Regions from separate parts of the Planococcus sp. VCh962 genome, predicted to be linked through region 1. Evidence: a T-box and tRNA genes for the amino acid it is inferred to sense, from the RefSeq annotation. Region 1 holds a T-box; the other regions hold tRNA genes.

Region 1 (10,079 bases):
GAATAGAACATAATTAAATTTAAAATTTCCAACTGTTCAAGGAGGTTACTTGCTAAAAAATTAATTGCACAGTAATGGTTGGGGTGTAGCATCAAGAGAAATTACCAGGGGGAATTTTAATGAAAGTATTGAAAATGTGGAATCAGATAAGTATCGTAAAACAAATAATGATTGGCTTGGTTTTTGGGATTATTTTGGCTATTGCAGTTCCTGAAGCAGCCAAATCTTTAACTATTTTTGGCGCATTATTCGTAGGCGCATTAAAAGCAATCGCTCCTGTATTGGTGTTGTTCTTGGTTATGGCATCAATCGCTCAGCACAAAAAGGGCCAACAAACAAATATGAAGTCAATTGTATTCCTTTACCTGTTAGGAACTTTTTTAGCGGGATTAATAGCGGTAATCGCTAGTTTTATTTTCCCCGTAAATATAGCTCTTACTCAGGGGGTTGAAGACATGGCGGCTCCTGGAAGTGCGATTGAAGTTATTAAAACTTTGGTATTGAATGTTGTCGATAATCCGGTCAATGCGCTGATTAATGCAAACTATATCGGTATTTTAGCTTGGGCGATTGTACTCGGGCTGGCGTTGAGAAATGCCGCCGATACCACAAAAAATATAGTGTCTAATTTCTCGGATGCGGTTGCCAAAGTGGTCGGCTGGGTTATTAAGCTTGCACCATTTGGTATCATGGGTCTAGTGATTGAGTCGATTACGACAAATGGTCTTGAATCGTTGTTAAGCTACGGGAAATTGCTTATTCTTTTGATTGGATGTATGCTTTTTGTGGCTCTTGTAGTCAATCCGATCATCGTCTATATCAACATCCGCAGAAACCCGTATCCACTTGTATTTAGATGCTTACGAGAAAGCGGCATTACCGCATTCTTTACACGCAGCTCGGCAGCGAATATTCCTGTGAATATGACATTGTGCGAAAAGCTAGGTTTGGATAAAGACACTTATTCCGTATCTATCCCATTAGGCGCAACAGTCAATATGGCTGGGGCGGCGGTTACGATTTCTGTATTGACCCTTGCTGCAGTGCATACACTTGGCATCCAAGTGGACATTCCAACTGCTATTATCCTGAGTGTGTTGGCAGCTATATGTGCTTGTGGCGCTTCTGGCGTTGCAGGAGGTTCCCTTTTGCTGATTCCATTAGCATGTAGCTTATTTGGAATTCCTGCGGATGTAGCTATGCAAGTCGTAGGTGTAGGTTTCGTCATCGGGGTACTGCAGGATTCATTTGAAACTGCGCTTAACTCGTCAACAGACGTCCTTTTCACTGCGACAGCTGACTATAAGAAGCGTTTAAATGAAGGTGAAGCAGTGAAGATCAATCAAGCATTTGACATCAATAAATCTTCCAAAGATTTGGTGGAGAGTTGAACTAATTTAGCAATCAAAATTAAATGAAAATCAAAGAGGGCAGCCAGCTTGGGATCAAGCTGGCTACCTTCTTATTTTTTGCTTTTTTAGGTTATCTTCGCGATAGCATTTGAGAAACGGCGCATGTCCGCAAAGTGATTGGGCATCTTTACGAACAGTCGTAGTTGTTTAAGAAAAAAAGTTAATTAATATTGCCAATTATACCTTTTAGGTATAGTGTTAAATTAAAAGGTTTCAGAAAATTCTGTTTATTAGGAAGGTGAGTCGAAGATTTCATAAATCCAAAAACTTTATATTCCTTATTACCAGAAGTCATGGAAGTTTTAAAGTTTAGTGGCATTATATGGGGTGTTAAAAACATCGGTGCATAAAACAACTGTTTTATATTGCTTTGTCAATTGTTGAATTCAAAAAAATTGGAGAGATCAAAATGACAAGCATTATTGCCGAAAAATCACATCTTTTTTATGCAAGAGTCGCTGGACTTGGATTGCTGATAGTAATTCTAACCACCTTAATTCTCAATATGTTCGTGTTCGGAAGCTTGTTTATACCAGGAGATGCAGCAGCAACTGTAACTAGCATTACTGCGAATGACTTGTTATTCCGTTTAGGAATTGCAGTTTTTAGCCTCGTTATTATTTTGGAGGTAGTCGTAACTTAGGCACTTTATATTTTACTAAGACAGGTAGATAAGAGCCTTGCCTTGCTGGCGGCATTGTTTAGGTTGATCTACACCGCAACTTTAGCAGCATCTATTTTTAATTTTTTAAGTTTGTTGCAGTTGATTCAGCAAGAAATCTACTTGGAGGTGCTGGAAACAAACCAATTCCATGCACAGGTGATATTCTTAATGGATGCTATTTATCATGGCGGATTCATCGGACTCGTTTTTTTGGGCTTTCATTTACTCCTTCTCGGATATTTGGTTTTTAAATCAGCGTTCATGTCCAAAATCATTGGAATATTGGTGATGCTGGCAGGTCTAGGCTATCTGTTCGATAACTTTGCCTTGTTATTGGTTGCCAACTACCTCGAATACGAAACTATATTTGTTCTGGTGCCATTCTTTCTTGGAATAATAGGGGAACTAGCATTAGCCATATGGCTATTGGCAAAAGGAAAGAAAATATCAGAAATGGAGCCGACGAAAGCTAACTATGAAGAAGGAGTGAATCCATGAAAGCCGGTGACCATAAAACACGTAGACCTTAATTTGAAATACTAATGTAAGGGAAGCAGTTAACATATCAGGACTTTTCAGAAATTCAATTCTATCCATCAGTACGCAGATTTAAAAACACAAAAGAGAGCAGCTGGCTTAATTAAAAGCCGACTGCTCTTCTTTTATTTCTTCTTTTGCTTTTTCTCGATCGCCACCAAAAATGGCGGCGAATGGCGCTGGTTGATAAATTCGTATTTCAAAACATCAAATGAAACTTGCGGCAGACTTCGGACAAATTCCATGACGGCATCCCGTTCTTCACTGCCGCCGTCGTGGCCGCTGTAAATGACGACAAGCAGCAGCCCCTGTTCTTCCAAAAGGCTTAAACATTGCTCCATTGCCGCCAAAGTGCTTTGGGCTTTCGTGATGATGCTGTGGTCGCCTTTTGGCAGATAGCCGAGATTGAAGACAGCTGCTGAAATAGGGGCGGACACATACTCGCTGATTTTGGCATGGCTGTCATGAATCAATTCGATATGCGTAAATTCTTCCGTGCGTTTTCGAGTAGCATCGATTGCCTCTTGCTGGATATCAAAAGCGAAAACCTGACCTCTTTCACCGGTCAACCCCGCAAGAAAATGTGTATCGTGTCCATTTCCGGCAGTCGCGTCAATGACTGTATCTCCCGGACGGACCGTTTGTTCCAATAAACTTTTTGTAAAAGGCAGTACTCGCTGCAGCGTCATGCTTCAACACGCTCCGTATAAAATTTTCCTTGCCAGCTATTGCGTGCTTCCAATTCTGCGTCAATGCCATTCAGCACATCCCATTTATTGGCGCTCCACATCGGTCCAATCATCAAATCAATCGGTCCGTCTCCTGTAATGCGCTGGACGACCATTCTCGGCGGCAGGACTTCAAGTTGGTCGGCAACAAGCTGAATGTACTCTTGCTTGCCCAAAAATTCAACCATCCCTTTTTCGTATTGTTTCACCATCGGCGTCCCTTTCAGCAAGTGAAGCAAATGGATTTTGATTCCCTGGACATCCAATTTAGCGACTTCCCGGGCAGTTTCCATCATCATGCCGCGGTCTTCAAGCGGCAAGCCGTTGATGATATGTGTGCAGACACGGATTCCGTGCTTGCGGAGTTTGGTTACTCCTTCGACATACGTATCGAAATCATGTGCCCGGTTGACAAGCAATGTCGTCCGTTCATGGACGGTCTGCAAACCAAGTTCCACCCAAAGGTATGTGCGTTCATTCAGCTCCGCCAAATATTCAACGACATCATCGGGCAGGCAGTCGGGGCGAGTCGCAATACTAAGCCCGACAACATTTTCCTGTGCGAGCGCCGCTTCGAATTTTTCTTTTATGACCGAGAGCGGCGCATGGGTATTGGTATAGGCTTGAAAATACGCCATGTACTTGCCGTCTTTCCATTTGCGATGCATTTTTGTTTTAATCTTTTCAAACTGGACGGCAATCGAATCGACCCTGTCACCGGCAAAATCACCGGATCCGGCAACACTGCAGAACGTACAGCCGCCAAAAGCGACGGTGCCATCACGGTTCGGGCAGTCAAAGCCGGCATCGAGTGCAATCTTCATCACTTTCGAGCCGAAGTGGTCCCGCAAATGGCGGTTCCAGGTATAATAGCGTTTTCCATCTGATGCAAAAGGCAAGGTGATTTCCATTACAAACAACTCCTCTGAAAAGTATTGTATCATGCCCCGAAAAGAGGCGACAACGCCTGAAAAATCTGATTTTACGGGAGTCGAAATATTTTTCTTGTGGGAAGGAATTAAAAGGAATACAATATCTTTTGGAATTGGAAAAAAGGAGGGAGTGCGGTGCCAAAACGCGTCTGGCTATTAATCATCGGAATGCTCGTCAACGTAACGGGAAATTCGTTTTTATGGCCTTTAACTGCAATATATATATATGATCATTTAGGGAAATCTTTGTCGATCGCCGGACTCGTTTTAATGGCAAACGCAGGAGCTGCCGTAATCGGAAATTTGCTTGGCGGAGCAATTTTTGATAGATTTGGTGGCTATAAGTCCATCATCAGCGGAATTATTGTAACTATCCTGGCTTTGGCAGGGCTTACCATATGGCATGAATTTTTGCCGTTTGTCATCTTTTATACGATTATTGGTTTTAGTGGAGGAATTGTCTTTCCAAGCATGTATGCCATGGTCGGGACAGTTTGGCCGGAAGGCGGGAGAAAAGCTTTTAATGCCATTTACTTGGCCCAGAATGTGGGCGTGGCAATCGGACCGGCAATGGCCGGTTTTTTAGCTGCCTATAGCTTTGATTACATATTCGCCGCAAATTTGGCAATGTACGTCCTGTTTTTCTTTATCGCATTATTTGGATTTAAATCGATGTCGATTTCTCCTTCAGCACATACTTCTGTATTCAATGAAGGAAAGAAAATACGCAATCGCGCACCTTTTTATGCATTGTTGATTGTCTCCATCGGGTATTTTCTATGTTGGATCGGTTATGTGCAATGGCAGTCGACCATTTCCGCTTATACACAGGAAATTGGCATTACGCTAACGCAATATAGCTTTTTATGGTCATTGAACGGCTTCTTGATTGTGGCTGGCCAGCCGTTTATTCGGCCAATCATGAAAAAAATTGAAGATAATATCAAAAGCCAATTGGTGATCGGTATCCTGATCATGATGGTTTCGTATATCGTCGTGGCGTTCGCACAGGATTTTTCAATGTTTATTGCCGCAATGGTGATATTAACAATTGGAGAAATGTTTGTTTGGCCCGCAGTTCCGGCGCTGGCCGATCAGTTGGCGCCAAAAGGCCGTGAAGGCTTCTATCAAGGAATTGTCAATAGCGTTGCCACAGGAGGGCGTATGGTTGGACCTCTGATTGGCGGCGTGATGGTCGATTTATATGGCATGCCGGCATTATTTATACTGGTGACTTTATTGGTGGCGGTGGCCATCGTGACATCTTTGCTATACGACCGCCCATTAAAGCAAGCACAGGAACAGAGTCTGCAGGAAAACTTGAATTGAGTTATCCCGAGCCGAAAGATAGAGGGAACTCCGTCTTTCGGCTCTCTTCATATTGCGTTTTATGGGAGAGTTTGGTTAAATTATAAAGAAAGCGCTTTATTTAAATAATATTCTGCAAAATGGAATGGAGGCCACTTTAAATGAAACCGATTTATGGTTCTGCTCAAGAAGCAGTTGAACAAATACAGGACGGCGCCACGATTATGGTGGGCGGGTTCGGTTTGGTTGGAATTCCGGAACAATTGATCTTAGCGCTCGTGGACAAAGGAGTGACAGACCTTACCGTTATTTCGAATAACTGCGGCGTGGATGAATGGGGTCTGGGGCTGTTGCTTAAAAATAAACAGATCAAAAAGATGATCGGTTCTTATGTGGGTGAGAATAAAGAATTTGAACGCCAGGTGCTGTCCGGTGAAATTGAAGTGGAACTGACGCCTCAAGGGACGCTTGCAGAAAAAATGCGTGCGGGCGGAGCTGGCATTCCCGCATTCTTTACTCCGGCAGGGGTCGGGACGACCGTTGCAGAAGGCAAAGAAATCCGGGAATTCGACGGCAAAGAATACGTGCTGGAACATGCTTTGAAAGCTGATTTTGCATTGGTGCGTGCTGCCAAAGCCGACAAGATGGGCAATCTGGTTTATAACAAAACGGCTCAAAACTTTAATCCGCTGGCTGCTGCAGCAGGGAAAATCACCATTGCCGAAGTGGAAGAAATCGTGGAAATCGGTGAAATCGATCCGAACCATGTCCAAACGCCAAGTATCTATGTACAAGGCTTGCTGCAGGCAAAACAGGAAAAGCGAATTGAACGGTTAACGACTCGATCTGTATAAGAAAGGACGGGAACTCAGTGGATAAAAACTTAGTGAGAGAACGAATTGCAAGACGTGCCGAAAAAGAAATCAAAGACGGCGATTACGTCAATTTGGGCATCGGCATGCCAACACTGGTTGCGAATTTCATTTCAGATAATAAAAGCGTCGTGCTTCAATCTGAGAACGGATTGCTTGGCATCGGCCCTTATCCGACAGAAGATGAAGTCGATCCGGATCTAATCAACGCAGGCAAAGAAACAGTTACCACGATTCCGGGTTCTGCCTTTTTTACAAGCGCTGAATCGTTTGCGATGATCCGTGGCGGGCATATCGATGTTGCAATTCTCGGCGGCATGGAAGTGGCAGAAAATGGTGACTTGGCAAACTGGATGATTCCAGGAAAAATGATCAAAGGCATGGGCGGCGCAATGGATTTAGTTCATGGCGCTAAAAAAGTCATTGTCATCATGGATCATGTGTCAAAAGACGGATCGCCTAAAATCAAAAAGCAATGTGATTTGCCATTGACCGGAAAAGGCGTCGTCAATAAAATCATCACGGAACGAGCGGTAATTGAAGTGGCAGAAACGGGCTTGGTGCTGACAGAAGTGTTCGAAGGATTCTCCGTGCAGGACATCATCGATTCAACCGATGCGCCGTTAAATACGGAAAATGTGAAAGTTTCTTAATGTATTGCCAAAAAACGGTGGCTCCGCTAGAATGAATAGTAATAGTAAATGACAGTGAAGAGGATCAGTAAATTGTTTCTATTCCCAAGAGAGCCGGCGGTTGGTGCAAGCAGGCGATTAGAGCAATTGAACTCACCTTGGAGTCCGTGTATGTGAAATTGAGTAAGATACACCGTTTTCCGCGTTAAGGAGTCAAGTTGAGCGGACAGCCGCTAATTTGGGTGGTACCGCGGGAAACTCCCGTCCCTTATTTAAGAGGGACGGGAGTTTTTATTTTGAGGAGGAATAGAGATGACATTTAAGCACAAAATAGTTGAAAAGAAATGGCAAAAATATTGGGAACAAAATAAAACGTTTAAATTGGAGACGGATTTTTCAAAACCGAAGTTCTATGCTTTGGATATGTTCCCTTATCCATCAGGTGCCGGCCTTCATGTAGGGCATCCTGAAGGATACACAGCAACGGATATCTTGAGCCGCATGAAGCGCATGCAGGGCTATAACGTTCTTCATCCGATGGGATGGGACGCATTCGGCCTTCCTGCTGAGCAATATGCACTTGATACCGGAAATGATCCGGCTGAATTCACGGCAAAAAATATCGCGACATTCAAGCGCCAAATCCAGGAACTTGGATTTTCATATGACTGGGACCGTGAAGTGAATACAACGGATCCTTCATATTATAAATGGACTCAATGGATTTTTATCCAGCTTTACAACAAAGGATTGGCTTATGTCGATGAAGTGGCTGTAAACTGGTGTCCGGCACTTGGAACAGTCCTTGCCAATGAAGAAGTGGTCGACGGCGTTTCTGAACGCGGCGGCCATCCGGTAGAACGCCGTCCGATGCGCCAATGGGTGCTGCGCATCACAGAATATGCGGATCGTTTGCTGGAAGATTTGGACGAGCTTGACTGGCCTGAAAGTTTGAAAGACATGCAGCGCAACTGGATCGGAAAATCGGAAGGGGCGGAACTTGAATTCCAAGTAGATGGAAACGGCCATTCGTTCCGTGCCTTCACCACGCGCCCGGACACGATTTTCGGTGCAACATATGCAGTTTTGGCGCCAGAACATAAATTGGTTGCAGAAATTACAACTCCTGATCACAAAGAAGCGGTTGAAGCATATATTGATGAAGTTAAAACAAAGAGCGATTTGGAACGCACAGATTTGGCGAAATCCAAAAGTGGCGTATTCACTGGAGCTTACGCAATAAACCCGGTGAGCGGCGAAAAAATGCCAATCTGGATTGCGGATTATGTGCTTGCGACTTATGGAACTGGTGCCATCATGGCAGTTCCTGCGCATGACGAACGCGACTATGAATTCGCGAAGCAATTCGATTTGCCGATTGTTGAAGTGGTTTCAGGAGGGGATATTTCGACAGAAGCCTATGCAGGCGATGGCGAATTGATCAACTCTGGCTTCTTGAACGGCTTGAACAAAAAAGAAGCGATCGAAAAAGCGATTGCTTGGCTGGAAGAGCATGGCGTCGGCGAGAAGAAAATAACGTATCGCCTTCGCGACTGGCTGTTCAGCCGCCAGCGTTATTGGGGCGAACCGATTCCGATCATCCATTGGGAAGACGGCACAATGACACCGGTCGAAGAAAAAGACTTGCCATTGATGCTTCCAGTGACCACTGACATCAAACCAAGCGGCACAGGCGAATCCCCGCTTGCCAATATCGAGGAATGGGTCAATGTGGTTCATCCCGAAACAGGCATGAAAGGGAGACGCGAAACCAATACCATGCCGCAATGGGCAGGCAGCTGCTGGTATTATTTGCGCTATATCGATCCGACAAATGATGAAGTATTGGCCGACCCGGAACTATTGAAACACTGGCTTCCGGTTGATGTCTATATTGGCGGAGCGGAACATGCAGTTCTTCATTTATTGTATGCGCGCTTCTGGCATAAAGTGCTTTACGATATCGGTGTAGTTTCCACAAAAGAGCCGTTCCAGAAATTGTTCAACCAAGGAATGATTTTGGGAGAAGGCAACGAAAAAATGTCGAAATCCAAAGGCAATGTGGTAAATCCCGACCAGATCATCGAAAGCCATGGAGCCGATACGCTTCGCCTTTATGAAATGTTCATGGGGCCGCTTGAGGCATCCATCGCCTGGTCCACAAACGGACTTGACGGCGCTCGCCGATTCCTTGACCGTGTATGGCGCCTATTGATTGAAGAAGAGCAATTGAGCGGCAAAGTGGTTGAAGCAAATGATGGCAAACTGGAAAAAGTTTATCACCAAACAGTTAAGAAAGTAACTGAGGATTTTGAAGGGCTTCGCTTCAATACGGCTATTTCTCAAATGATGGTCTTCATTAACGAAGGCTATAAAGCAGAGGCGCTACCGAAAGAATACGTAGAAGGTTTTGTCAAACTCTTGTCACCGATTGCTCCACACCTTGCTGAAGAGCTATGGGAAAAATTGGGCTACGCCGAATCGATCACTTATACAGCTTGGCCGGAATACGATGAGTCGAAAATGATTGATGACGAAATCGAAGTGGTTGTTCAAGTAAATGGCAAAGTCCGCACAAAACTTGTCATTGCTAAAGACTCAACGAAAGAACAATTGGAAGTAGCAGCGCTTGCGAATGAACAAATTGTGAAAGCGGCTGACGGAAAACAAATCCGTAAAGTTATTGCGATTCCAGGGAAATTAGTAAACGTTGTAATTGCGTAATAAAGAGAAATTTAAAAAGCCTGTCCGAACCAGCTGAATGCTAGTGGACAGGCTTTTTTGTTTATCAGCAAGTAAATTGGGGTGTATCGCAAGTAAACCTCGAAATACCGCAAGTAAACTTAGTGAAAGCGCAAGTGACTTCTATTTTTCCGCAAGTAAAGTCAAATTTTCCGCAAGTAACCGGACATATTGAATCCGAATATATGCGCCGAACTGAAATGAATTATCGAGAGTGAAGAAAAATTATTTGGAACGACGATAAAAAATTTT
Region 2 (10,079 bases), on a different contig from region 1:
GCCACAGTATACCAATACTAGGAAAGACATAGTGCGACAAAATGAAATAAACCCATCCTCCTAACAAAAAAATCCGCCGAGCATCATTAAAAATATTGCTGGTCACAACAGACTATCTTTCTTTCGAAGGGGTATATAGACAGTAACTAATCGAGTAGGGGGAAGCCGCTATGTTTTGTTCGAAATGCGGATGCATGAACAATTTGACAGCGAAAAATTGCCTCAACTGCGGCCAGCCACTGGATCGCACCACCCGAATCAGAAAACAGAAAAGACGCCAGCGTTTGAATTTCTTCGTAGCTGCCATCCTGCTGCTCGGCACAGGATTCGGCTCAGCAAGAATATTCTACCCGCCTATTCCCGACCAACCTTCAGCAGCAGTCGAAAACGCAACCGCCACACAGCCTGAAACCAACCCGCCCATTAAAGAAGTGGTGACAGAAAGCACAGCTCCGCCGCAAAACACGCAAGAATCAGCTCCTGGAACGAAGGCCAAAAAAGACATCATCAAAGAAACCCAGCAAAAAGTCTTCACCATCAAGACCGGTTCTGGGTACGGTTCCGGCTTTCTATTTACCGATACCGGTACTGTCGTCACGAGCGCCCATTTGATCATCGGCTACAACGATGTCAAAGTTCGGACAGTTGAGGGTGTAGAAAAGCCAGGGAAAGTCATCGGCATCTCGGAAACCTATGACATCGCGCTGATCCAAGTCGATGCCTTTGCCGGCGTTACGCCGCTCCAAATCGAACAAAACCCGAGTGACGTCGGGACAGAAGTCATCGCGCTCGGCAGCCCGTCCGGCTTGGAAAATACCGCAGCAATCGGCTACTTAACCGGCACGGACCGGGATTTCGACCATGAATTCCTGTACAAAGACATGTACCAGATTGATGCCCAAATCGCACCGGGCTCCAGCGGCGGCCCGCTCATCGACGCTGTAACCGGCAAAGTCATCGGCATCAATGCATTGCTATTGAACGACGGCAACGCCATCGGCTTTTCGATTCCGATGTATTCGATGGATGAACTGTTAAGAGGCTGGGCTGCGGACCCCATGACCGAAAGGGAAGTGGATGAAGTCTATGACACTTATGACGGTTTCGGCTGATTCTTCTAAAACCTGAAAGCTGCTAATTAAAGCTAAGAAAACATCAGTTTAAAATATTGCTAGTCTTTATTTTCATGTAAAAACTTTATTTCAATGACAGAATGTTGAAATTGCAGTAAAAGAACCATTTGCGAAGCACCAGCTTAAATCCCCTAACCAAAAGGAAAGCCTTCTAAAATCGAAGGCTTTCCTTTTTCTGCTTTTACATATTCAAATGTTCTTTAAGCATTGTTTGAATTTCTTCCAGTTCAGCGTCGTCCATTATGTAATACCAAACGCCGTTTATCGTTTCACCATGCCCATCATCTACGATAAATTGGTCAACGGTACCGACTGCATCCCGGTAATTCTTCTGTACAGCGACCATTTCATCAAACGACATATTCGTTCGGATATTCTTGCCGAGAGCCGTGAAGATATCTTGATAATTGACCAGACTATTTACAGAAGCACCTTCATTCATGATGCCTTGCAGCACTTGCTTTTGGCGGTCTTGGCGGCCGAAATCACCGCGTGGATCCTGCTTTCTCATCCGGACATAAGATAAAGCATCGTCGCCATCCAAATGGATATTGCCGGCTTCGAAATTATCAAATGCCAATGCATTGTCAACGTTAACACCGCCAACTGCGTCGACTATATCTTTAAAGCCTTCCATATTTACCTGAACGACATAGTCAATCGGAACATCAAGCAAATTTTCGGTGGTCGCCAGGGACATTTCGATGCCGCCAAATGCATAAGCGTGGTTGATTTTGTCCATTGTGCCGCGCCCAACAATTTCTGTATACGTGTCCCGGGGAATGGATACCATTTTTGTGGACTTATCTTCAGGATTTACAGTCAGGACCACCATTGTATCGGAGCGGCCCCGGTCATCTTCGCGCTCATCGACTCCAAGCAGCAGCACAGAAAATGGGACTTGATCACTCAACGCTACTTCTTCATCCCGCAAATCTGATTTTTCCCGATCTAGGGGGCTATGAATTTTATCAAGCGCACTTGAAAAGCTGCTGTATATTGTGAAGATATAAATTCCGACTCCTATTAAAATTAGGGCTAAGATTCCAAAAATCCAAGTCCGTTTTTTCTTCTTAGCTTTTTGTTTTACTCTGCTCATTATTTTCCTCCGTCATCCGGCAATAAAATAGTTGATTAAAATTAGCCTGCATTGTATTTGAATTGCTTTCTTCTATTTAGCCAATGATCCATTCAGCGTCAGTCATCTTGGCTAGAAAGGCCAAAGATTAATATACGCAAAAACATACAGTAATGCAAATTCTTCCAAAGAAATTTCTGGTTTTGTGAAAAAATGCCGTTGTAAAGTAACGAAATACTTTATTCATAATTGAGAAGACTTCTTCATTTCGTGCCTGGCTACCTTCCGTTTACAAGAGGTTTATCCACCAGGAATTTTCTAAACATAATATACCATATAATTTCTTTTCTCTTATAATTTATTTAGATTAAGAAATATTAACAAATGAAAGATGCTATACTAAAATTAATTATTGTAAAATTTAAAAAACTATAAATTGACTTAAAGGTAAGAATAAGCAGGAGCGTTTCTAAATTAATGTTTCATTCCATATCAATTGCGGCATCCAAATATTTTATTGGCAAGGCATATGCAATTTTTATTCTTTGCTAGAAAAAATTAAACTATAGGATCTTCAGTATAAATGGTTCATTTTTTATTAAGCAAGAGGAGGTAGTCCAATGATTGATACGCATTCCCATATCCTGGCCGGATTGGATGACGGCGCAGAAACAATGGAAGATACAAAAAGGCTTCTGGAGAAAGCGGTACAAGAGCAGATCAGCGGCATTATCGCAACGCCGCATGCTTTTCATCCGAATTTTAAAACAGATGTAACGGCTTTGAAAAAACAGCTGGAAATGACGAGAGCGTATGCAGCAGAACAAAACTTGCCGATTAAAATATACAGCGGACAGGAATGCCGCCTGTCGGAGAAACTGATAGACCGTCTAGAAGCAGGTGAAGCGTTGACGCTTGCCGAATCTCAGTACGTCCTGCTGGAATTGCCATCTTCCGGGGTTCCGGCTTATACCGTGGCAATCATCCAGCAGATGATTGAAAAAGGCTATGTGCCCATAATTGCACATGCAGAACGCAACCAGGGAATCATCGAGAAACCCGAACGGCTTCAGAACCTAGTGCTTCACGGTGCTGTAGCCCAAGTGACGGCCGGATCGATAGCGGGAAGTTTTGGCAAAGCGATTCAACGGACAGCGATGACGTTGCTCGATGCCAACTTAATCCATGTTTACGGTTCAGATGTCCACAACTTGGAAACCAGAACTTTTCTATTTAATGAAGGGCTTAATTATTTAGCGAAGAAAAACCGGCATGAAGTGGTCGACTTCATGCTTGAAAATAACGAACGCATTTTAATAAACGAGAATTTAAATATATTGGAGCCGCAAGATATACCAAAAACTAATTGGTGGAAAATATTTAAGTGAAACCGGGGGATGTGAAAGGACACTCAATTTGGCATTTATGGATAAGCTGAATGGACTGAAAGACAAATCGATTGAAATGGGCAAAGCCCATTAGGAAGAAAATAAAGACGATTATAAAGAAAAAGCAATGAATTTAAAAATACCATCAAAGAAAAAGTTTCGAAATAAGAAGCGTTCCAGGGAGGCAAGCACTTTAAGCCGAGCTTTTTTATGTGTTCGATTTATTACAGCTTGATTTTTAAGGGACATCAAAGGCATAATAATGGCAAGAAAGTGATTAATAAGCTTACCATGCGGATGTGGCGGAATTGGCAGACGCGCTAGGTTCAGGGTCTAGTGGTGGAGACACCGTGAGGGTTCGACTCCCTTCGTCCGCATTCTTGAATCAAACCGTTGGAGTTGAATTGGCCAGAACCGCTTCAATAGCAAAAAGCCGTTTCAAGCAAGGGAAGTTTCCTTGTCTTGAAACGGTTTTTTCGTTGTTCCATCAGTTAATGGGATTTTGGAAAATGGCGCCTGCAGCGTTATTCGCTTAAATAGCGCTTCAGAAATCCGCCTACATTGAAAAAGACAAGGGCATAAATAGCGGATATAAGAAAGACCGTAAGCAAATCTGTGTGTATGCGCGCACTTACAAATTCATCAAGGTCATCAAAACTTGATGAATTCATGGAGAATTTCAAGCTGGTGAATAGTTTGACAACAACCATGAAAAATCCGTATAGTGCGCTAAATTTCAATGTCTCGACAAGCTTTGACTGGTGCGTATGATAAAGCATGTATCCCGCACCAATAAGCAATGCAGCCGGCAGCAGGAAACTTAAGTTTACCCATAATGGAAATGCTTCGCTGATGAAAAACAGGCCGACAATTTCACTTTGGTTATCCGATAACGATTCAAGCAGATGGAAGGTGTAAGATTCAGTTTCTCCGACTTCGCTCATGGTCAAATTAATCGGCAGCAGGTGGGCTAAATCCCAAATCCATATGCTGAATGATCCGAACAAAGCGATGCTGCTCAATTCAAAGGTTTCAAAGATTATATCAGCTGCAGGTGAAGTGCTGAGAGCTATAAATGTAATGACAGCCATGGTGAATAGGCCACCTAGAATGATCAGCAGACCAAAAGACAAGTATTGAACATAGGAGGCTTTTGTCTGCAAAAAGTGAATGGTCTGTTTGCCATATACGGCCATTAATGCGGCAGAACCCGAAATCGCAGCGGCCAATATTAAGCCGGAAAAGAAAGATTCGATAATCGGGAACTTCCCGGCAAAACTTAAGGAAATATTGGCATACGAACTGTTTATGCTGTTGGTGTAGCTGAAACTGGCGACAAAGGAAGAAACAGCAATGAAGATTCCATATAACAAGCTAAAACCCGCAATGGCTTGCCACATCTGAAGGCGATTTCTTTTTATCAAGTAGCCAAGAGCAATTCCGCTTAACGCCAGCAATACGAAAGTTATCATTAAAAGAGGAGCGGAAAAGTTTTGGGCATCCACTTCAACCCCGTATTGGAAAAAGTCACTATCGTCTTCTTGGACTTCCCCGGTCAATTCAAAATCTATTCCATGCATAAAAGAAATGTAAGTGAAAATATTGTAGATATTCGGCAACTCAAGGTTAATGTCATATTCACTTTCTAACTCATTGCTTAAATAATTTTCAATCGAATGAAGTTGGCCTCTAGTAAGTTCGCCATCCGCGCTTTCAATTAATGCCGTTTCTACTTCTGTTTTCAAAAGAAATGCAGCAACCATCATCAATACGATGGAAATGCCTAAAGCAACTAAAATGGAAGTGAAGGTTTTTGTAGAAAATGGTTCAATCATAAGCTTTGAAGGGCTGAGATTTTTCTTGGTTATCATGGATGGTTCCACTTTTTTTACAGTGCCGGTTTTTAACACATGGTGAGATTCACCGCACGATTGGCAGTATTGTGCTGAAGCAGATATGGAACTTCCACAGTCTCCACAGAACCCTGTGTTTTTGTGGCCGACAGCAAAAGGTAGAGAGGCCGTTAGTTCCTGCCCATCGTTGGGGCAATAGTTGATAAAGCTTGGGTGTTTGGTTCCACATTCTTTACAAAACATCAGAAGCCACCTTTTCGGCTACAGCTACGTGGCCGCAGCACGGGCAAAATGAAGCGGAGTTTGGAATGTCCTCTTCGCATTGCTTGCAAGTTTTCAAAGCTTCTTCAATGGTTTCCGGCAGGATGACGGGCGTTCCGCACGAGCCGCAGAACCTATCGGAAGGCATGACTTCAGAGTTGCAAGAAGTGCAAATATACATATTTTCGTTCGTCGCTTTCAAATCCGCAGCAGCCTTGGCTTGGTGGTATATCTTTTTGTCTAAGGCCTCGATATCAGCTGAAATTCCGGAAAACTCGCTGTCGGTCAATTCGTATAACCGTACTTTCTTATGAACTTTGTTCCCAAGTGAGACGATGAGTTCTTGGCGCCTTTGGCGCAAGCCGCTTAATGTTTGTTCAATTTGGCTGATTTCCTGGGCTGTTTGAAGTTTTTGTTTCCCTTGTTGCAAAGAACCTTGAATCATGTTCAAGCCTCCACCTACTTTGTTTTGAAATTCGCTCATTAAAATTCCTCCAGTAAAAAGATTGGTTATTAAGTAGTTAAATAATATCATTAAAACGATTTTAATAGAACTATTGAATTATTATAAATAATATTATAATGTTCTTAAATAACCATATTTATGTTATATTTAGTTAAAAAAGAGTGAGGGAACCAAATGAAAAATTGTTCAAAGTGCGGGGCGGAAAGAAAAGGAAATGAAAAATTTTGTGTAGGCTGCGGCCAACCGCTTATCTTGGAAAAAGAAGGGGAAAAACCTAACAGCGAAGAAGGCAAAAAGACGCAATCTGTAATTTCTTCTAGGCGAAAAAAAGGAAAAGTCGCGATGCTGATTTCAATTGCAGTCCTCTTGATTGGCCTGATCGGTACGCACCTATTTCTAAAATCTAAATATGACGTATCCAAAAAACTTGCAGAAATGAATCATTCCTATATTTCAGGAGAAGAATCGAAGTTCCTAAGCTATTTTGAAGTACCTGAAAAAACAACGGAAAATGCAGCTGGCTTTTATTCATTTATGGAAGAAGAAGGCTGGGAGGACATCCGGGACCAAATGAAATCAGAAGCAGCCCGTTTAAAGGAGGATGGACTGTCGAATATAATTTTAGACTCGGAAGGCAATAAATTGATCTCCATTACTAAGAAACCAGTAATTTTAGGACTGTATCAAGAAGTTAGCTTTTTGATTCAACCTACTGTAGTAGAGATGGAAATACCCTTTGACGGGATGACGGTTACATTAGCAGAAAAAACGGTAAAAGGGGATAAAGGAGAAGTCATCGAAGTCGGTAATTTCTTGCCAGGTGAATATCAATGGAGCGCGACAGTGGCTAGTGAGTATGGGGATATCGCCCAGAAAGGATCAATTGATGTAACTGGAGACAGCAAAAACAGGTACAGCTATAGCCCGGATATAGAAGCAAGCGTTGTAAACGTCACTTCCGATGTGCCGGAAGCTATCTTATGGGTAAATGGAAAATCGACTAAAAAGGCTGTAGGCGACTTGAAATCAATCGGACCTCTTCCGTTAAATGGTACAGTAGAAGTGACAGCGGAAACGGAAAATGACAAAGGTGAAAAAGTAAAAGGCGTGTCAACGAAAGTGGAATCAGATACGGTCCATGTTCAATTTGCTCATATTCAGGAAAAAATAGCAGCTGCACGGACCCAGGAAATAGAAGAGCATAAAAAGCAGTTGTTGGAAGAAGAGCATGAATATAGTGTGTCCGCTTATGTGGATAGCTTTAGAATGGCATTTGAATCGGCTTTGAACTATGCAGATTTCTCTTATATAGAGGATTATTTTCCTACCGGAAGCAAAATCCAGGAAGATTACTTAGCTGATATCAATCGCCATTATACAATGGATACTTATTATTTCTACAATTTTCAATCTAACACTATTACAGACTTCAAAGTAATAGATGAAACTACATTCGTAGTGACGACAGCAGAAATGTTCTATTTTGATTCGTCTGAAGATCGCCTAAGATACAACAAAACCAAAGCGTATACGGTGACAAACAAAAATGACCAGTACTATATTCAAGAAATCGACCAGCTTACTTCTGAAAAAGTACCCATGTAATAATACTGAAGCAGATGAGTTCATTTAATTGAATCAGGAAAAAGCCATCTCCTACGGAATCAAAAGATTTCAGGAGGTGGCTTTTATATTTCACGAATTTTACTGATTGTTCCCCTAGACGTCAGCAAAAATTCAAGCTTTATCGATTTTGAAGAAGCATAAGTATACTAATTGGATAAAATTTTTAAATCCAATTAACTTTTTAGTTCTAAACTGTAATCAGGAGGTTATTGTGGCACTTATTTGTTTTTATGTTTTTTAATATTACACCATATAGGACATACGATTATTTTTCTTCATCGATCCGCTCGTTTTGATCCGTCTCCTTTAACGGTGATTAGTCCAGAGTCGTATCATCATCAATTTAGTTTATATCCCTTTTCTCCATCCAAAATTTTAAGTCAAAAAGAATGCATTTTTTATACCTGACGAGGGAATAAGAAAGCAGAAGGATTCTTTAATGGTGAATGCATTAATTTATGTGGAGAAAGGGGTATACGATGGAGTTAAATACACAAGCTATTGAAGAACTATTGAGTCCGGATGAGTTGAAAGAAGTGAAAAACTACTTCGAAGCCAATGAATCGGGGATTATGAAAGAGCTTGCTGAAATTGACCAGCACATCGCTTTGCGTCCTTTAGTGGTGATCTTCCAGGAACCAAACGAAGAATTGCAGAAGAATTATCCAACGATGAGCTTTTCGGAAGAAGTCAGAGAAGATGGCAGCACTGGTGTATACGTTAAATTGATGAAATAAATGTTAATCTGGAAAGAGGAGTGTCTATATGGCACTCTTTTTGAAATTGAATTGAAATCACGCCCCTGTGTCAGACACAATTCTGGTAATACCGAAATCGTATAGGAAAATCCGGCAAATTCAATAATGGAGCGGATTCTTCATGTGTTTTTTTATGTCTTAGCCTGCTGAATAATCATAATTGTGCCGAACCTAAGGGGAACTTATGGAAGAAACGGAAACACAAAAGCCGCCCGTCTACTTCACCGGCGGCTCCATCTCCATAACACGCACATTTTCCTCCGTGTTCAACTCATCCCCTATACAACGGGAAGAATTTGACTTTATCTATACCCCCGTTGTCCCTCTTATATTGGACTAATTTCTCATAAACCGCTTCATTCCTCACTTTTTTTCCGGCAAAAAAATCGAGGGGTTCTGTTTTCGTGAAATTCCGCTTGAATCTGCCCAACTGTTCATCCCCGCCGGCACCACCAAGATGAAACTTTTTCTTCTTGTTCGCGACTCCCCAATTGCACGCTTCATAAATGACTAAGCTGTTTGCTGCCAGATGGAAATATTCAGGATCGTTCGCCATTAAATGATAATGGATATTTTCTCCGTGATGGATCACCATGCAGGATGAAATGTAGGTGCCTTCGTGTTTGGCGTTGATGAGAAACAGGTTCCCGGCCAGCTGTTCGAATGAGTTTTCCAGAAACTCTTTCGAAAACAGATAGTAATCGTCCATATCCCGTTTTTTCGCCGTTATTTCATACAAGCGATGAAATTCTCCGATCGTCGAACCATCAAAATCGAATTCAATTTCCACATTGTTCTTCTGGGCCCGGCGCACTTGCCTTCTTGAGGAAGACGAAAATTCCTCCATGAAAAAATCGTCGCCTGTCAAGTCGATATATATGGTCGTCCTTTGGTTCTGCATGTCATATATTTCCTGGAAATTCTCCAGATTTTTCACCCACGGACTAAAACGGATATATTCCGACACGATTTTATTGTCATCACAGTATTGCTGAAACGCTTGATCGAACACGGCTTGCAGTTCCTGGACCTTTTCAGGGACACTTTCAAGGACAATGGGGCCGCTGAAGCCATATGGCGTGATGATATCGTAATACGTTTCTCCTCCCAGATTGATCGGAATCGGGCGAAGGATAAACTGATAATAGACATGTCCCAAGTCATGTTTCAGTTCGAATATCCGCATCTCACCGCCCTGTTCTTTCCTTGCAAAGCATTCCCCCCATTCCGACAGGAAATAAATATCCGGCAGATTCTTCATAGTTTCACTTCTCCTTCCGCTAACCATTTTTTAAAATCGTTTCACCCTTATGTAAATATACATATTAAGCAATTCCAAGAAATTATATCATACTTACGAACTATTTAATAGACTATTCAGAAAACTATTTATTGGAATAAATGCCTTCATTAGCATACTATTTAACTTCCTTTTAACCTATCTTCGTTATTCTGAAAGCTGAATACATGGAAGAGGGGGGAAGCATGGATGGGGAAGGCTAAAGGCAATTTATAT
Region 3 (10,079 bases), on a different contig from region 1:
TTTAAATTTCATGTGGAGGATTAGCTCAGCTGGGAGAGCATCTGCCTTACAAGCAGAGGGTCGGCGGTTCGATCCCGTCATCCTCCACCATTTCCTAAATACATAATTTCAATAAGGCATTTAAAAAGTTTCTACTATATAATATAATGACTATTGAAGAAAGCGTTAAGGAAAAATTATAGTTAGTATTGTCGCGGGGTAGAGCAGTTCGGTAGCTCGTCGGGCTCATAACCCGGAGGTCGCAGGTTCAAATCCTGCCCCCGCAACCAAAATGGTCCCGTGGTGTAGCGGTTAACATGCCTGCCTGTCACGCAGGAGATCGCCGGTTCGATCCCGGTCGGGACCGCCATTTTTACATAACAAAGTGGGTCAGTAGCTCAGTTGGTAGAGCATTAGATTGAAGCTCTAAGTGTCGGCGGTTCGATTCCGTCCTGACCCACCATTTTTTTAATAAAACTCCATGCCGGAGTAGCTCAACTGGTAGAGCAACTGACTTGTAATCAGTAGGTTGAGGGTTCAAGTCCTTTCTCCGGCACCATGGTGGGGTAGCGAAGTGGCTAAACGCGGCGGACTGTAAATCCGCTCCTTCGGGTTCGGCAGTTCGAATCTGCCCCCCACCACCAGTTTTATAGGGGCATAGTTTAACGGTAGAACAGAGGTCTCCAAAACCTCCGATGTGGGTTCGATTCCTACTGCCCCTGCCAATTTTTTAAATTTATATTATGGCGGTCGTGGCGAAGTGGTTAACGCACCGGATTGTGATTCCGGCACTCGGGGGTTCAATTCCCCTCGTCCGCCCCATGTTTTCATTTTCATCAATAACATATATATTTATAATAATGTGGCGGTCGTGGCGAAGTGGTTAACGCACCGGATTGTGATTCCGGCATTCGGGGGTTCAATTCCCCTCGTCCGCCCCATCATGTTATTGGGGTATAGCCAAGCGGTAAGGCAACGGGTTTTGATCCCGTCATGCCCTGGTTCGAATCCAGGTACCCCAGCTTTTGCGGAAGTAGTTCAGTGGTAGAACGCCACCTTGCCAAGGTGGAGGTCGCGGGTTCGACCCCCGTCTTCCGCTCCAAGTATGTTTGGCGGCATAGCCAAGTGGTAAGGCATGGGTCTGCAACACCCTTATCACCGGTTCGAGTCCGGTTGCCGCCTCCATAATGATTTGCCGGCGTGGCGGAATTGGCAGACGCGCGGGACTCAAAATCCCGTTCCTTCACGGGAGTGTCGGTTCGACCCCGACCGCCGGTATCTATTAAAAGGACCTGCCTGTCCTTTATGAACCACCAATTTTGATTAATTTCAAAATTGGTGGTTTTTTTGTTCCTTCTTTTAATAAAAAATGAAGCCGCTCAGAACTTTGAATCTTCTAATATTAATGCTATTGTTATTAATATTCAGATAATTTTATTGAGTGGAGGGAATATCATGGCTTATAAGTTGATTAAAAACGGGTATTTAATAGATGGCACAGGAAGTGCAGTGCTTGCTGAAGCAGCAGTATTATTAAAAGGCAACCGTATAGAAGCGGTAGGGAAACTTTCAGAAATGGAAGTACCTGAAGCGGCAGTAGAGGAAATTGATGCCCGGGGCGGTTTTATTCTTCCAGGAATAATTGATACACATGTGCATATCGCCATGCAGATAAAAGATATACGTGAGACGTTAAATACCCCGTTTGCCTTAAAGTTTTATGAGGCAATTGGCTATATGAAAAATACTCTTAATGCCGGTGTGACCACAGTGCGTGATGCAGGGTTTGCGGATTTCGGGATTAAGCAAGCAGTAGAAAAAGGTTTGGTCGCCGGTCCCCGGATGCAGCTAAGCATTAATCCTTTAACGATTACTGGAGGACATGGAGACTCATGGATGAGGTCTGGGTTGAACATTACCCCTAAAAGCTATCCAGGAATGCCAGATGGAATTTGCGATGGTCCTGAACAAGTTAGACAAAGAGTCAGAGAAATGCTCCGTGCTGGCGCTGAAGTGATTAAAGTCCATGCGACAGGAGGAGTGATGAGTCCGACAGATCATCCTGAATACACGCAGTATTCCCAAGAAGAGTTGTCAGTCATTGTAGAAGAAGCGACATTCCGGCGAGGCATAAAAGTGATGGCACATGCTCAAGGAGCTGAAGGCATAAAGAATGCTGTACGTGCAGGCATCCATTCTATTGAACATGGCATTTTTTTAGACGATGAAGCAATACAGCTAATGCTTGATAAAGGAACATATTTAGTGCCGACTTTACTGGCTCCAGTATCAGTTGTCGAAGCTAGCAAATTAAATGAAAGTATGCCGGAATACGCGGTGGAGAAAGCCCGTGATATTGTGGAGGTCCATAAAGAAAGTATAGCAAAAGCCTATAAAGCAGGAGTGAAAATTGCAATGGGGACTGATGCAGGGGTAATGGCTCATGGAACCAATTTGCGAGAGCTTGGCCTAATGTGTGATATTGGAATGTCTCCGATAGAGGCCATTGTTGCAAGTACTAAAGTGGCAGCGGAATGCCTGGGATGGGACGATCAAATTGGAACAGTCGAAGCAGGAAAGTTAGCGGATTTAATCATTACAAAAGCCAATCCCCTTGAGGATATTCGATCTCTCGAAAATACAGAAAATATTGTGGTCGTGATTAAAGATGGAGTAATTGAAAAGGACATAAATCCATAAAAATTTCACTCGCCAAATTTTTAAGGAATCGCAGAGCAGCTTTTCAGTTGTCGAATAATTTCGTATTGTTACAGCAATGTAAATTTATATTAATATAGTATGAAATTAATGTAAAATAGTATATTATAAAAAAGCTCAGAATTTAATTTATGAATATAGCGGAGGTAAGAAGATGGCTTTCAAAAAGAAAGATAAGTTTGCAGTTTTGTTAAGTGAAATCGCATTGAATTTAAAAGAAAGTGCTGCTTATTTTGCAGATTATAAGCTAAGAGAAATCAGCGACTTGAAAATTTTCTCTAACACGATGAAGGATTATGAAACCAAAGGTGACAATTACGTTCATACAGTTATCCAGGATTTGAACCAAGCTTTCATTACACCGATTGAGCGGGAGGATATCTTGTCGCTTGCAATGAATATGGATGATGTTTTGGACGGCTTGGATCACACAGCTTCCATGTTTGAAATGTATTCCATTGTTAATGCCGATGAATTTATGCTGGAATTTGTTGAAGCGATTCGTTTAAGCACAATCGAAATCGAAACTGCAGTAGATTTGATGTCTTCTAAAAAATTGCCTGCAATGAGAGAGCATGCAATAAAAATTAAAGACTACGAATCGAAATGTGATGTCACTAGACGCCACGCCATCAAGCATTTATTCCAAACGGAAAAAGATCCGATTCGCATCATGCAATACAAAGAAATATATGAAGAATTAGAAGAAATTGCAGACCATTGCCAAAAGGTAGCTAATACATTCGAATCAATAATAATGAAAAACGCTTAAGGAGCAAGATGACTCATGGATATGGTTCTGCTTTTAACGGTATTAATTGTCGTTTTTGCTGTAGTCTTTGACTTCATTAACGGATTTCATGATACAGCCAATTCAATCGCTACTTCGGTTTCAACAAAAGCACTGAAACCGCGCCATGCCATTTTACTGGCTGCTATCATGAACTTCGTAGGAGCTATGGCATTTACTGGCGTTGCTAAAACAATCACGAAAGACATTGTGGATCCGTTCACTTTGAATAACGGGACAGTCATTATTCTTGCAGCCTTGCTGGCTGCAATTGTCTGGAACCTGATTACTTGGTATTATGGCATACCAAGTAGTTCTTCCCATGCATTAATTGGCTCTATTGCGGGAGCAGCCATTGCAGCAGCTGGCTTTACAGCACTGAATTATGCAGGGTTCTTAAAAATTCTTCAAGCATTGATTTTTTCACCAATTTTAGCGTTTGTTGCCGGTTATATCGTCTACAGCATTTTTAAAGTGGTGTTTAGAAACCACAATCTCACCAGAACTAATCGGAATTTCCGCTTTGTCCAAATCGCGACTGCGGCTTTGCAATCTTTTTCACACGGTACAAATGATGCCCAAAAAGCAATGGGGATCATAACAATGGCTTTGATTGTAAATGGTTATCAGTCTTCTGATGACATTCAATTCTGGGTACAGTTCGTGTGTGCGCTTGCGATGGCTCTAGGGACATCAGTAGGCGGCTGGAGAATCATTAAAACAGTTGGCGGCAAGATTATGAAAATACGTCCGGTTAATGGCGTAGCAGCGGATATTACCGGTGCTGCGGTTATCTTCGGTGCGACGTTCATCCATTTGCCAGTCAGTACTACACATGTCATTTCTTCATCTATTATGGGTGTAGGAGCTGCCCACCGGCTTAAAGGTGTTAAATGGGGAACGGCACAAACGATGCTGATCACATGGGTTATCACAATGCCGATTTCTGCATTGTTGGCTGCTGCTTTTTACTTCCTTCTTAATCCTTTCCTATAAGACAATAAAAAGAACTTTGAATTTCAAAGTTCTTTTTATTAATATTATCGTGAAAAACTATTGGCGTTTTAACTCATGTATGTTATATTTATTAATGTCCTTTTTGACATGCCGGCGTGGCGGAATTGGCAGACGCGCGGGACTCAAAATCCCGTTCCTTCACGGGAGTGTCGGTTCGACCCCGACCGCCGGTATCTATTCCATCGCATTGCCAAGTGATGGACTTTAGAAAGCCCCTGTTCTGAAATACTCAGAACAGGGGCTTTTTTGTGTTTATAAAAGAAGTTAGCTGTTTATGCCTGTGTTGTTTCTAAATGAAGCTTCTTTTAATGGTTTTGGGTATAGGAATAAGTATAGCTGAAGGACGATATATGGAAACTGTATTTACTATTTTTTAGTTCTTCATTCAGAAAAGCCGGTGCAGAAAAATTACACTTCTGCACTGGCTTTTTTCGTGATGGATCTTACCCTGTTATTTAGCATATTTACAGCTTACGCGTTTGTTCTCCGGTTTAAACATTCCGTCTGGATTCTCTTTGAAGAGCCATGCGTGTAAGTCGTAGTGCTGGCCTTTAGAGCCATCATGGTTATCCATTGGCCCTTGGAATTTCTGGTTGAATAATACTGGTGTTTCATCAGTTTCTTCTGCCGGTACATACCATTCAGCGGCGACTAGCTTATAGCTTCCGTCTTTCAATGGTTCATACACCAAGATTTCAGGTTTTCTGATATGAAGTTTTGCATCATCTGCTCGGCTCGGTTTCATCAAGTGAATGCCCATATTAGGTACACAGTGCCCAGGTTTTAATCCAGTGAAACCTTCATCGAGTGCGACTTCAATGTCCCGATACTTCTTAAGTGCTCTCTTGCTGATGGCTAACTCCTTCCGAACGCTGTACTTGTAATCGCCGTCATCGTCATCGTGGTGGTGTGGATGTGCACTGACCGTTGACATGGCAGACAGGCTGAGAAAAGCGACCATGAGGGCGACAAGAAGCCTTTTCATTGTACTTCCTCCTTGATAAATATTTGATATATGTATCAATAAATTAATGTTATTTTTTCACCTTCATTATATACCTGATAACTAAAAATGCAATATAATTTTGCGAATAATCAGAATATTTTAGACTATTCTTTTTGCAATGTTTTTTATTGATCTGCTATTTTCGTCAAAACGAAAATAAGGAACTGATAAAAGAAAAAGACGAAGAAGGCAAACAGGAATTACAGAATATTGTCTTGTTATATCTACAGGATTGAAAGGAATGCAATGAGCAGAAGTTGAAGTAATAATCAAGAGATGAAAAAAAGGCAGTAGGGAGATGAAAAATGAAGATTAATTGATTGGATCACTGAGGTGTTAGCGGTAAAAAGTATTGAATACCTTAATAAGTTCCAGGATGAATTTTGAGAGATTGGAAATTAATTCATTTAGAGAAAATGGAAAGGCTGAAAGGGGCGGTTCCATGCCAACAATAAACTGGCATCAACTTACGTTGAATGAAGTTATCGAAACGTTGCAGACAGATGAAAACAAAGGTTTGACAGAAGAAGAAGCTGCAATGAGGAGCAGGGAATCAGGATTGAATGTGCTTCCGGAACCGAAAAAAGAACCAGCTATTTTGCGCTTTATCAAACATTTTAAAGATGTATTGATTTACGTTTTAATGGGCGCGGCGATTATCACCATTCTACTGGGGCATTATCTTGATACATTAGTCATTTTGCTGGTCATTGTAATCAATGCAACCATCGGGTTTATCCAAGAAAGAAAAGCGGAAAAGGCATTGGAAGGCATACGGGAAATGCTGTCCTTAAAAGCAACAGTGGTGCGGAACGGTACAAGAGTGGTCATTCGTTCTGCTGATCTTGTATCAGGGGATATCGTTGTTTTAAGTGCAGGAGATAAAATCCCTGCAGATATTCGTATTTTCGAAGCAGTCAACTTGAATGTAGAAGAATCGTCTTTAACAGGAGAATCAGAATCGATAGAAAAAATTAGCAAAGCTTTGCCAAAAGAGACAGTTCTGGCTGACCGGCGAAACATGATATATGCTGGCACTTCCATTTCTTCAGGTTCAGGTCTTGGAATGGTAGTTGAAATTGGCAATAACACGGAATTGGGGAAAATCAATGCCTCTATTTCCGATGTGGATCAGTTGCAAACACCATTACTTAGACAGATTTCTGAATTTGGTAAAGTTATTTCCGCTATTATCTTGATAAGTGCAGTTGTGATGTTCTTTATCGGTTATATTTTTCATAATTATGGAACAGCAGAATTGCTGCTGTCAATTATCGGTTTAACAGTGGCAGCGATTCCCGAAGGGCTGCCAGCAGTCCTGTCGATCATACTGGCAATTGGTGTACAAAGGATGGCGGGAGAGAATGCGATAGTCCGCAGTTTGCCTTCCGTCGAAACCTTAGGTGCCGTCTCGGTTATTTGTTCTGATAAAACCGGCACGCTGACTAAAAATGAAATGACCGTCACATCGATTTTACTGGAGGACGAAGAATTTGTAGTGACGGGCACAGGTTATTCTCCGGAAGGCACCATTTTAATGAATCATCAAGAAGCTCGTCTTGCAGAGTTTCCAGCATTAAAGCAGTTCTTAGCTTGCGTTAAAACAGTCAATGAAGCAGATTTAACATGCAATGAGCAAGGCCACTGGGTTATCAGTGGGGATGCTACGGAAGGTTGTCTCATCACTTTGGCAGAAAAAGCGGATGAAAGGGTCGATAAACTGAAAAGTTTATCTAAAGTTCCATTTGATTCGTCGTATAAGTACATGGCTTCACTCGTAGAGGTGAATGGGGGGAAAATCATTTTTGCGAAAGGAGCTCCTGAACAAATCTTTAACATGGCAGAATTAGAAGCAGGAACTGAACGATGGATGAGCTGGCAAAAGAAAATACAGGAACATGCGAAAAAAGGAGAACGGTTAATAGCAGCTGCTGTAAAACCGGTTGATTTTTCTGTCAAGAGCATTAGCCACGCCGACATGGATACCGGATTTGAAATAATCGGCCTGGCAGGAATTATTGATCCGCCGCGCGAAGAAGTCATCGACTCTATCCAGCAATGTAAAAAAGCGGGGATCCGGGTCAAAATGATTACGGGCGACCATAAAGATACAGCAATGGCAATAGGCGCTAAAATGGGCATCGGCGGAAATGGCCTTGCATTAGAAGGCAAAGACTTGGACCGGATGGGGGAAGAGGAATTGGCTGAGGCTGCATTGAAATACGATATTTTTGCTCGGACCAGCCCGGACAACAAATTTCAATTGGTTCGAGCCCTTCAAGCTGCTGGGCGTATTTGTGCGATGACTGGAGATGGAGTAAACGATGCACCGGCTTTAAAAAGGGCCGATATTGGTGTGGCGATGGGCATCAAAGGGACGGAAGTATCAAAAGAGGCAGCAGAGATGGTTCTGGTGGATGATAATTTTAATACGATTGTCAAAGCGGTCAAAGAAGGCAGGCGTGTTTACGATAACTTGAAAAAGACGATTTTGTTTATCTTGCCGACCAATATGGCGGAAGGCTTTTTAATTTTTGTCAGTATCTTGTTCGGAACAGTGATGCCATTGACTCCCGTGCAGATCTTATGGGTCAATATGATTTCAGCTGTCACGATTTCCATGGCGCTCGCTTTTGAAAAACTGGAGCCCGGTGCTATGAAAAGGCCGCCCCGAAAGCCGGACACGAAGCTATTGAGCCGTTATTACCTTTTTCGTATCGCCTTTGTTTCTGTCGTGATCTGCGGAGGGATATTATTTATGCTGGCGGAAGTAAGGGATGAGAACTATGATACAGCCATCCTGCATACAATGGCGCTGCAAGCATTGGTGATTTCTCAGTTGCTGTATTTATTTAATTGTAGAAACGAAAAAGGGTTTGCATTAAACCGGGATTTCTTTTCGAATAAAGCCGCTTTTTTGGTATCCGGCATTTTAATCGCTGTGCAGTTAGCAGTCACTTACGTTCCTTTTATGAATGTTTTATTGGGAACCGCAACACTTACAGTAGAACATTGGACATGGCCTCTGATTATTGGTAGTAGTGTGTTTGTTATTGTAGAACTGGAAAAATGGGTAGTCCGCAAATTTTTTACGGCATCATCATAAGAACTGAAGTATCTGAACGACGTAAATTAAAGTAATAATAACTGGTGAAGAACAAGCGAAAGGGGATACGGGACATGAAAATCAACCGGCTCGATCATTTGGTCTTAACTGTAACGAGCATTGAAGATACATGTAAGTTTTACCATCGGGTTTTGGGAATGGAAATCAATGCATTCGGGGATAATAGAAAGGCATTGAAGTTTGGAAATCAGAAAATCAATTTGCATGAAGCTGGAAATGAATTTGAGCCGAAAGCTAAGACTCCTTTGCCTGGAAGTGCCGATCTTTGTTTTATAACGGATATTCCTCTCCCCAAAGTTATTCAGCATTTAAAAGATTGCCACGTCAAAATCGAAGAAGGCCCAGTTAAAAGGACGGGAGCAACGGCTTCGATTTCATCCGTCTACCTTAGAGATCCTGACGGAAATCTTATCGAAATTTCTAATTATAATTAAGTATTCACTGGGATTCATTTTGAAAGGATATCTCTTTATTCGTATGTCTTATATTATAGAAGAAATTAATTGCAGGAGGTCATTGTATGAATTATGACGTAATTATTGTAGGCGCTGGCTCAATGGGCATGGCAGCGGGCTATTATTTAGCAAAAAAGGGAAAGTGGGTATTATTGCTCGATTCGTATGATCCGCCACATACAGAAGGCTCTCATCATGGAAGCACTCGTATCATTCGACATGCTTATGGGGAAGGAGAAAGCTATGTGGAGATGGCTCTGCGGGCACAGACCTTGTGGAATGAGCTTCAAGAACTGTCAGATGAAGAACTATTTATAAAAACGGGAGTCATTAATATTGCACAACCAAATTCCATTTTTATTCAAAACGTTCTCAAGAGTGCAGAAAGATATTCATTGAATGTTGAGCAATTAACAGCAGAGGAAATCAACCAAAAGTGGGAAGGCTTCCAAATACCTGAAGGCTATATAGGCTGCCATGAATTGGATTCAGGTGTATTGATGAGTGAAAACTGCATTAGAGCATTTAAAACAGGGGCATTAAAACACGGTGCTGTCCTAAAAGTTAATACCCCTGTCACTTCCATTTCCATTTTTGATGACCATGTCCAGGTGGCAGCAGCAGATGAAAGTTTTACAGCAGATTCACTAATTGTCACACCAGGTGCTGCAGCCAGAAAGCTGCTTTCATTGATTGGTTTAGAATTGCCTTTGCAAGAGCTAAGAACTACTTTTTCCTGGTTTGAAACAGATGAAAACATTTATCCTGCCAATCGTTTTCCTGCTTTTACTGTTGAACTGCCTTCAGAGATGTATTACGGTTTTCCAAGCATTAACAGAACAGGTGTTAAAATCGGCAGGCATGATGGTGGACGTCCACGAGATATGCGCAAACCTCCGGAAGCATTTGGAACTTATAAACAAGACAAAGAGGATGTCAGCCGTTTTGCAAAGCGGTATATGCCTAAGGTTGGCCAACATCATTCCG

The links. A T-box is a leader RNA that pairs with one kind of tRNA and senses whether it is charged. The one in region 1 lies ahead of leuS (leucine--tRNA ligase), so its partner is inferred to be a tRNA-Leu.
Region 2: it encodes a tRNA-Leu, which carries the amino acid that the T-box ahead of leuS (leucine--tRNA ligase) is inferred to sense. The anticodon was not compared.
Region 3: it encodes a tRNA-Leu, which carries the amino acid that the T-box ahead of leuS (leucine--tRNA ligase) is inferred to sense. The anticodon was not compared.

The regions. Positions count from the first base shown of each region.
Region 1 covers NZ_JBYLHS010000001.1:1,443,985-1,454,063, reverse strand. Annotated here, with positions in the region: gene sstT (serine/threonine transporter SstT) at 120-1,391, shown strand; partial or broken gene AC3AQ9_RS07325 (DUF4386 domain-containing protein) at 1,822-2,574, shown strand; gene mnmM (tRNA 5-(aminomethyl)-2-thiouridylate-methyltransferase MnmM) at 2,739-3,302, opposite strand; gene mnmL (tRNA modification radical SAM protein MnmL/YtqA) at 3,299-4,252, opposite strand; gene AC3AQ9_RS07310 (MDR family MFS transporter) at 4,409-5,602, shown strand; gene AC3AQ9_RS07305 (CoA transferase subunit A) at 5,743-6,435, shown strand; gene AC3AQ9_RS07300 (3-oxoacid CoA-transferase subunit B) at 6,453-7,106, shown strand; T-box leader at 7,152-7,357, shown strand; gene leuS (leucine--tRNA ligase) at 7,398-9,809, shown strand.
Region 2 covers NZ_JBYLHS010000002.1:128,029-138,107, reverse strand. Annotated here, with positions in the region: gene AC3AQ9_RS08165 (S1C family serine protease) at 171-1,112, shown strand; gene AC3AQ9_RS08160 (LCP family glycopolymer transferase) at 1,315-2,232, opposite strand; gene AC3AQ9_RS08155 (tyrosine-protein phosphatase) at 2,832-3,599, shown strand; tRNA gene AC3AQ9_RS08150 (tRNA-Leu) at 3,893-3,976, shown strand; gene AC3AQ9_RS08145 (zinc ribbon domain-containing protein) at 4,124-5,695, opposite strand; gene AC3AQ9_RS08140 (zinc ribbon domain-containing protein) at 5,685-6,197, opposite strand; gene AC3AQ9_RS08135 (TcaA 3rd/4th domain-containing protein) at 6,354-7,784, shown strand; gene AC3AQ9_RS08130 (hypothetical protein) at 8,285-8,542, shown strand; gene AC3AQ9_RS08125 (GNAT family N-acetyltransferase) at 8,835-9,824, opposite strand; gene AC3AQ9_RS08120 (sugar transferase) at 10,053-10,079, shown strand, end outside.
Region 3 covers NZ_JBYLHS010000007.1:202,907-212,985, reverse strand. Annotated here, with positions in the region: tRNA gene AC3AQ9_RS17055 (tRNA-Val) at 15-90, shown strand; tRNA gene AC3AQ9_RS17050 (tRNA-Met) at 193-269, shown strand; tRNA gene AC3AQ9_RS17045 (tRNA-Asp) at 274-349, shown strand; tRNA gene AC3AQ9_RS17040 (tRNA-Phe) at 367-442, shown strand; tRNA gene AC3AQ9_RS17035 (tRNA-Thr) at 463-538, shown strand; tRNA gene AC3AQ9_RS17030 (tRNA-Tyr) at 540-623, shown strand; tRNA gene AC3AQ9_RS17025 (tRNA-Trp) at 631-704, shown strand; tRNA gene AC3AQ9_RS17020 (tRNA-His) at 726-801, shown strand; tRNA gene AC3AQ9_RS17015 (tRNA-His) at 845-920, shown strand; tRNA gene AC3AQ9_RS17010 (tRNA-Gln) at 930-1,001, shown strand; tRNA gene AC3AQ9_RS17005 (tRNA-Gly) at 1,007-1,081, shown strand; tRNA gene AC3AQ9_RS17000 (tRNA-Cys) at 1,091-1,164, shown strand; tRNA gene AC3AQ9_RS16995 (tRNA-Leu) at 1,174-1,257, shown strand; gene AC3AQ9_RS16990 (metal-dependent hydrolase family protein) at 1,435-2,679, shown strand; gene AC3AQ9_RS16985 (DUF47 domain-containing protein) at 2,852-3,469, shown strand; gene AC3AQ9_RS16980 (inorganic phosphate transporter) at 3,485-4,483, shown strand; tRNA gene AC3AQ9_RS16975 (tRNA-Leu) at 4,594-4,677, shown strand; gene AC3AQ9_RS16970 (hypothetical protein) at 4,956-5,489, opposite strand; gene AC3AQ9_RS16965 (cation-transporting P-type ATPase) at 5,953-8,616, shown strand; gene AC3AQ9_RS16960 (VOC family protein) at 8,691-9,071, shown strand; gene solA (N-methyl-L-tryptophan oxidase) at 9,158-10,079, shown strand, end outside.